DNA from 3 places in the Rhizobium sp. PK7-22 genome. Region 2 is predicted to be linked to each of the others. Evidence: riboswitches for the same ligand, from Rfam matches in the RefSeq annotation. Region 2 holds a riboswitch; each other region holds the start of a gene.

Region 1 (2,259 bases), 340 kb from region 2:
ACGGCGGGGACGGGCGCTACGGCCACGATACGCGCGAGGCCATCGAAGCCTATCGGCGTCTTGTGGTCCGGCTTGGTGCCCGTGGCAAAGACCGGGCCGATGCCGACGTAGTCGACGAGACCCGCGTCCACCCGGCGCGCCAGTTCCACCGTCTCCACCGAAACTCCGAGGATCATCGTCTCTGGAATGCGTCGGCGTACTGCCGCGGCGGCAAGGTCGCTCTGGCCGACGTGGATGCCCTGGGCGCCGAGCGCGATGGCAGCCTCAACGTCATCGTTGATGATCAGGGGAACACCGGTACCGGCAAGCGCCTGCTGCAGCGCCCGACCGGTTTCGATCATGGCAGAGGTGGCCGCCGTCTTGTCCCGCAACTGCACCATGGTCACGCCACCGGCAACGGCCATTCTTGCGGTTTCCACCATTCCGATCCCGCGGCAGAGTTCGGGATCGAGCACCAGGTAAAGAGAGAGATCAAAGCGCTTCATAGCATGGTGATCCTTGCTTCGGCATCGAACCTCTCGCTGCCGAGCGCCGACAGAGCATCCAGAAACAGGGGCTGGAAGGATCCCGGGCCGCGGGCCTGTCCTCCGGCATCCTCGCCGCTGACGGCAAAGAGCGCGAGTGCTGCGATCGTCGCCTCGAAGGGCTGGTCCGGGGTGCTGGCGGCGAAGGCGCCGACCAGGCAGGTGAGCGCGCAGCCCAGTGCCGTCACCTTCGGCATCAGCGGCGACCCTCCTTCGATCATGGCGGATCTGGTGCCGTCGGTGACGAAATCGACATCACCCGTCACGGCGACGACGCACCCATGGCGTCGTGCCAGCGTCAGCGCAGCGTTCCGTGCCGTCGTGGCACTGTCGCCGCTATCGACGCCCTGGCCACGGGATGCTTCGCCAGCCAAGGCCATGATTTCGGAGGCATTGCCGCGCAGGATGGTGGGCTCCAGCGCCATCAGCTCAGCGACGACCCGCCTGCGGAAGCCGGTGGCGTAGTGGGCGACAGGATCAAGTACCCAGGGCTTTCCCGCGCCATTGGCCGCGTTCGCCGCTGCCAGCATGCCGGCCACGCCGCCGGCCCAGAGCGTACCGATGTTGATCGTCACGGCACCGGCGATCTGGGCGAACTCTCCAGCCTCTTCCTCGGCGCTGACCATAGCGGGCGATGCGCCCGCCGCGAGCAGTACATTGGCCGCTATGTTCATCGCTACATCGTTGGTGATGCATTGGACCAAGGGGTTGGTCTGGCGCATCCCCCCGAGAAGCTTGCCGCAAGAGGGTGTTGATATCGTCACTGGAAATGCCCTTTCTTGCGGGGCAGGCGCAGGCGCCATTTCTGAATTGCGCCGATGCGACTCCCTCCGCCAGCATGATCTGGTTCAGGTTCAAAGGGTCCATCTCAGCCCGCAATCGCGGACGCCCCTGTCAACGCGGAGATTTACAGGAAACGCTCCGATTGTCACCTGCCAATCCGGGCGATCCGGAAGCGTCTAGGCACTCTCGATGTCGCGGAGCAAGGCGAAGGCCTCATATGGCCGCAGGGTTACAGTTTCGCCGATCACGTCTCTATCGGCATAATTGCCGATGAGGCAGCGCCCACGCCCCTGCAACTCATCCGGGATCGTCACGGTCACCTCGTGCGGCCTGAAGTTGGCGAGAACGACCAGACGGTCGCCTTCCAGCGTTCGGCTATAGACAAAGACATCCTGGTGTTGATCGAGCCAGGACTGGTAGCGGCCGTAGACGATGACCTGATGGTGCTTTCGCAGCTCGATCAGCTTCCGGTAATGGCTCCAGATCGACTGGTCGTCGCCGACCTGCGTCTCGGCGTTCACGGTCGAGAAATTGGGATTCACCTCGATCCAAGGCGAGCCGGTAGTGAAGCCGCCCTGCGACGCACTGCTCCATTGCATCGGCGTGCGGGCATTATCGCGTCCGCTTTCATTGGCGCCCCGAATGAAATCGTCGGGAGACAAACCCGCCTCGACATGCAGACGGTGCATGTTGAGCGTCTCTATGTCCTTGTACTGATCGATCGAGGTGAACGGGACGTTGGTCATGCCGATCTCCTCACCCTGATAGACGAAGGGCGTGCCCTTCATCAGGTGCAGAACAGTTGCCAACATTTTCGCTGATTCCACGTGGAAGCCGGTGGTATCGCCATAGCGGGAGACGGCGCGTGGCAGGTCGTGATTGCCCCAGAACAGGGAGTTCCAGCCATCGTCGGCGAGCGCCGTCTGCCATTTGCCGAAGACGGCCTTCAGCG
Region 2 (2,259 bases):
TCCGCACCCCGATCAAGAACCTCTCCGGCGGCGAGCGTGCCCGGCTGATGCTGGCGCGGATCATGGCGCGTCCTTCGAACCTCTTGATCCTCGACGAGCCGACCAACGACCTCGACATCGAGACGCTCGACCTTCTGCAGGAGATCGTCTCAGGCTTCAGCGGCACGGTTATCCTCGTCAGCCACGATCGAGACTTCCTCGACCGCACGGTGACGTCGACCATCGCGCCGGCCACGCCGGACGCCCCCGATGGCCGCTGGATCGAATATGCCGGCGGCTACACCGACATGCTGGCCCAGCGCCGAGGTGCGCAGGAGGAACGGCGGCGTGTCGAGAAGCAGGAAAAATCGAAGGCCGCAACCAGCGGACCCGCAGCGGAGGCTCCCAGGAACAAGGTCAAGCTGTCCTTCAAGCAGAAGTTCGCGCTCGAGAACCTTCCCAAGGAGATGGCCAAGGCGGAAGCCGATATTGCCGCACGCGAACAGAAGATGGCCGATCCCCAGCTTTTCACGAAGGATCCGGCGACCTTCAACAGGCTTGCCGCGGAGACGGAGAAGCTGCGCCAGGGCCTGACGCGGATGGAGGAAGAGTGGCTGGAGCTGGAGATGCTGCGCGAGGAGCTTGAGGGATAGGGGTTAACTCTCTGTTAGCCATAACAGGTAGCTAATATGCTGCTTCCGCGGAAAATCGGAACAATCCTTCGGGACCTTCGTTCGGTGGTCAGTGTCGATCTGGGACAGACGCTGGAAAGACATCGAACCCTTAGGAGAACTCCAATGCTGGCAAGTGTACCGAGTCGTCGGCTGGATCGGCAAGCGGCGCACCATCGTGTCCTGATTGTCGAAGACGAATTCCTGATCGCCCTCGACGTCGGCGAGACCATTGAGGCGATGGGCTTGCAGATTGCGGGCTTTGCCAGCGGTCGCAGCCATGCCCTGGCGCTCGCCCAGACAGCCGATATTGCCCTGGTCGACGTCAACCTTTCCGACGGAAGAACGGGGCCGGATCTCGGACGTGAGCTTGCCGAGACCTATGGCCTGACGGTGATCTACATGACCGCCAATCCGGAAGAGGTCAATCAGGTCCAGAACAGTGTTCTCGGCGTCCTGACGAAGCCTGTGATGCCGCATGTCGTGGAGCAGTCAGTCGACTATGCCGTTGCGCTACGTACGGGCGCCATCGCCTCGATGCCGCGCGAGCTCCACGTCTTCCAGCGCCCTCACTAGCACTTCGACCCAGCGCGACTGCTTGCCAAGGTTCGCGCAGACCGATACACCTTCGGAAGCTCTAACGGGGTGCCGCATCTGCGGCTGAGAGGCGTTGCCAACCCGCGGAACCTGATCCGGTTGATACCGGCGGAGGGATTAGACGGCTTCTGATCGACGCCTGTTTCCTTTCGGTGAACAAGGAGGCGTCCATGTCGAAGAACCTTCCATTCCTGTGCCTGTTGTCGGCGTTTGCTGTCGCGTCCCCGGCCCTGGCGCAGGAAAAGACGCTGACCATCTACACCTACGAGAGCTTTACCGCTGAATGGGGCCCCGGCCCCAAGGTGAAGGAAGAGTTCGAGAAGACCTGCGCCTGCACCGTCGATTTCGTCAGCGTGGCAGATGGCGTGGCTCTGCTCTCCCGGCTGAAGCTGGAAGGCAAGGCCACTCAGGCTGACCTCGTGATCGGCCTCGACACTAATCTGGCGACGGAAGCCAAGGCCACAGGCCTTTTCGAGCCGCACGGTCTCGACACGGGCGCCATCACGGTCCCCGGCGGCTACAGCGACGAAGTCTTCATTCCCTACGATTACGGCCATTTCGCCGTGGTCTACGACACGCAGGCGATGCCGACACCGCCCAGAAGCCTGAAGGAACTGGTGGAAGGGGATCCGGCCCAGAAGATCGTCGTCCAGGACCCGCGCACCTCGACGCCTGGGCTCGGCCTGCTTCTCTGGGTGAAGTCGATCTATGGCGACGACGCTCCGGCTGCCTGGACGAAGCTCCGCGACAGGATCTTGACCGTGACGCCGGGGTGGTCGGAAGCCTATGGGCTGTTCACCAAGGGCGAGGTGCCGATGGTGCTCTCCTACACCACTTCGCCGGCCTATCACATGGTCGCGGAGGACACGGAGAGGTATCAGGCCGCCGCATTCCCGGAAGGCCACTACATCCAGATCGAACTGGCTGGAATGCTGACGACATCGAATGACAAGACGTTGGCGAGGGAGTTTCTCGCCTTCACCATGACACCCGCCTTCCAGAATATCATTCC
Region 3 (2,259 bases), 260 kb from region 2:
ATGGCCAGATCAGCATCCCGGATACTCATGCTTGCGATCCTGCTCTTGCCACTCAGCGCCTTGCAGTCCGCAGCGCAGGAGGACCTAAGGCAGTCCTTCTCCGGGCGGTTGGCCAGCCTGAGCCACTTCCTCGTGGAATCGGCGGAGCTGGCGCTTTCCCGTGGGCAGGAGGAGTCTGTGCGCGCCTTCGCCGAGACGGTGACGGAGAACCAGCGCCGGTTTGTGGCGGAGTTGAGAGAGGCGCTCGTCGAGGAGGGCGTGGATCCGGCGGCGGACCTGAGCGAGCAGGATCGCAACGCGCTTCAGGCGCTGGAGACGGCGATCCCGAACCAGTTCGACAACGCCTATTTCTCCGCCCAGGTAATCGCCCTGGAAAGCATGATCCAGCTGATGAAGGATTACGCCGAAACCGGCCCGGAAGGTTCGCTGAAGACATTCGCCACCAATCACATCGGCGGCACCCGCACGCTTTACCTTCGCGCCCAGGACCTGTCGGTTCCGTGATGCGGTCCGCTTGAGCGACCCGCCGCCTCTGTCGGCCTTGCGCCCGCTCAAGGGCGATTGACATTGACGCGGGTCTGCGCAAAACATGACGAAATTCCGAGGGGGGCATCGTAACGGTGCTGAGATGGCGGTGAGCCGGACCCTTGAACCTGATCCGGGTCATACCGGCGTAGGAACGGAAACGGCCATATCAGGCGCCAATTCTCTTCTCCGCTTTACCTGGATCTCCGTGATGTAACCGTCGGGAGATCGTTTGATGGCATCCAGCACCAGTATCCGTGACAGAACGCGGTCGCGTCGCGACCGGGCTCCGGCGCGGTAGCACCCCGCCATGTCGTTGAAGCACATGGGACCGGGCCTCCTGGGTCTGATCGCCCTCTGGCAGGCCGTCGTCTGGCTGGTCGCGGTTCCCCGCTACATTTTGCCCGCGCCGCTGCAGGTGGCGGCAGCACTGGTCCGCCAGCCGGAGTTCCTGCTGCGCAACGGGCTGATCACCCTGTCGGAGATCCTCGTCGGTCTCGCCTGCGGCACGCTGCTGGGCTTTGCCGCCGCCCTGTCGATGGCGGCGTTTCCGCGGCTCGGGCGCCTCGCCTGGCCGATGCTGCTGGTCCTGCAGGCGCTGCCGGTCTTCGTCCTTGCCCCCATTCTCGTCCTCTGGTTCGGCTTCGGCATGGCCTCCAAGGCGGTGATGGCAACGATCATCATCTTCTTTCCGGTCGCCTCGGCCTTCGCCGATGGCCTGCGCCGCACCGATCCCGTCCTGCTCGATGCCGCCGCGCTCACCAGGGCCAGCCACTGGCAGGTGCTGCGCCACATCCGCCTGCCGCTGGCGCTGCCGGCGCTCGTCTCCGGCCTGCGCGTCGCCGCGCCGCTGGCGCCGATCGGCGCCGTGGTCGGCGAATGGGTCGGCGCCTCGGCAGGCCTCGGCTTCGTCATGGTGCAGGCGAATGCCCGCATGCAGACCGACACCGTCTTTGCCGCCATGGCGCTTCTTGCGGCCATGACGCTCCTTCTGCGCGCCGCCGTGGACCGCCTCACCGCGCCGCTCGTCCCCTGGGCCCCGGAATCCGAACCCCGCCCCGTCAATTTAATTAGCCGGAGAATTAACTCATGATTAGACGCCTGCTCCCCCTCCTCGGAGCCCTTGCCCTCCTGGCGCTTCCCCTGCCAGCGCAGGCCGCCGACAAGCTGACCGTGATGCTCGAATGGTTCGTGAATCCGGATCACGCAACCATGGTGGTCGCCCAGGAGCGGGGCCTCTTTGCCGAGCAGGGCCTCGAGGTCGAACTGCTGCCGCCGGCCGACCCGTCGTCCGTGCCGCGGCTCGTCGCCGCCGGTCAGGCCGACATCGGCGTGCATTACCAGCCGAACCTCTATCTCGATCACGCCGCCGGCCTGCCGCTCGTTCGCTTCGGCACGCTCGTCGAGACGCCGCTCAACACGATCACGGTTCTCGCCGATGGCCCGATCAAGTCCTTGGCCGACCTGAAGGGCAGGAAGATCGGCTTTTCGGTGTCCGGTTTCGAGGATGCCATGCTGAAGCGCATCCTGGAGGCGGAAGGCCTGTCGCTCGATGACGTGGAGCTCGTCAACGTCAACTTCGCGCTGACCGCCTCGCTGCTCGGCGGCCAGGTGGATGCGACCGTCGGCGGCTTCCGCAACTTCGAGCTGACCCAGATCCGTCTCGAAGGCGGCGAGCCCCGCGCCTTCTTCCCCGAAGAGCACGGCGTTCCGGTCTACGACGAACTGATCTTC

What was found. Region 2 has a riboswitch for thiamine pyrophosphate ahead of thiB (thiamine ABC transporter substrate-binding protein). Riboswitches for the same ligand answer to the same signal wherever they lie in the genome.
Region 1: another riboswitch for thiamine pyrophosphate. It lies ahead of thiM (hydroxyethylthiazole kinase); the one in region 2 lies ahead of thiB (thiamine ABC transporter substrate-binding protein).
Region 3: another riboswitch for thiamine pyrophosphate. It lies ahead of M1E10_RS08350 (ABC transporter permease); the one in region 2 lies ahead of thiB (thiamine ABC transporter substrate-binding protein).

Annotation. Positions count from the first base shown of each region.
Region 1 covers NZ_CP096514.1:163,675-165,933, reverse strand. The annotation lists gene thiE (thiamine phosphate synthase) at 1-485, opposite strand, end outside; gene thiM (hydroxyethylthiazole kinase) at 482-1,246, opposite strand; TPP riboswitch at 1,333-1,427, opposite strand; gene M1E10_RS05640 (glycoside hydrolase family 13 protein) at 1,484-2,259, opposite strand, start outside.
Region 2 covers NZ_CP096514.1:499,171-501,429, forward strand. The annotation lists gene M1E10_RS07250 (ABC-F family ATP-binding cassette domain-containing protein) at 1-632, shown strand, start outside; gene M1E10_RS07255 (response regulator) at 777-1,226, shown strand; TPP riboswitch at 1,282-1,381, shown strand; gene thiB (thiamine ABC transporter substrate-binding protein) at 1,418-2,259, shown strand, end outside.
Region 3 covers NZ_CP096514.1:760,457-762,715, forward strand. The annotation lists gene M1E10_RS08345 (DUF4142 domain-containing protein) at 1-504, shown strand; TPP riboswitch at 594-697, shown strand; gene M1E10_RS08350 (ABC transporter permease) at 836-1,618, shown strand; gene M1E10_RS08355 (type 2 periplasmic-binding domain-containing protein) at 1,615-2,259, shown strand, end outside.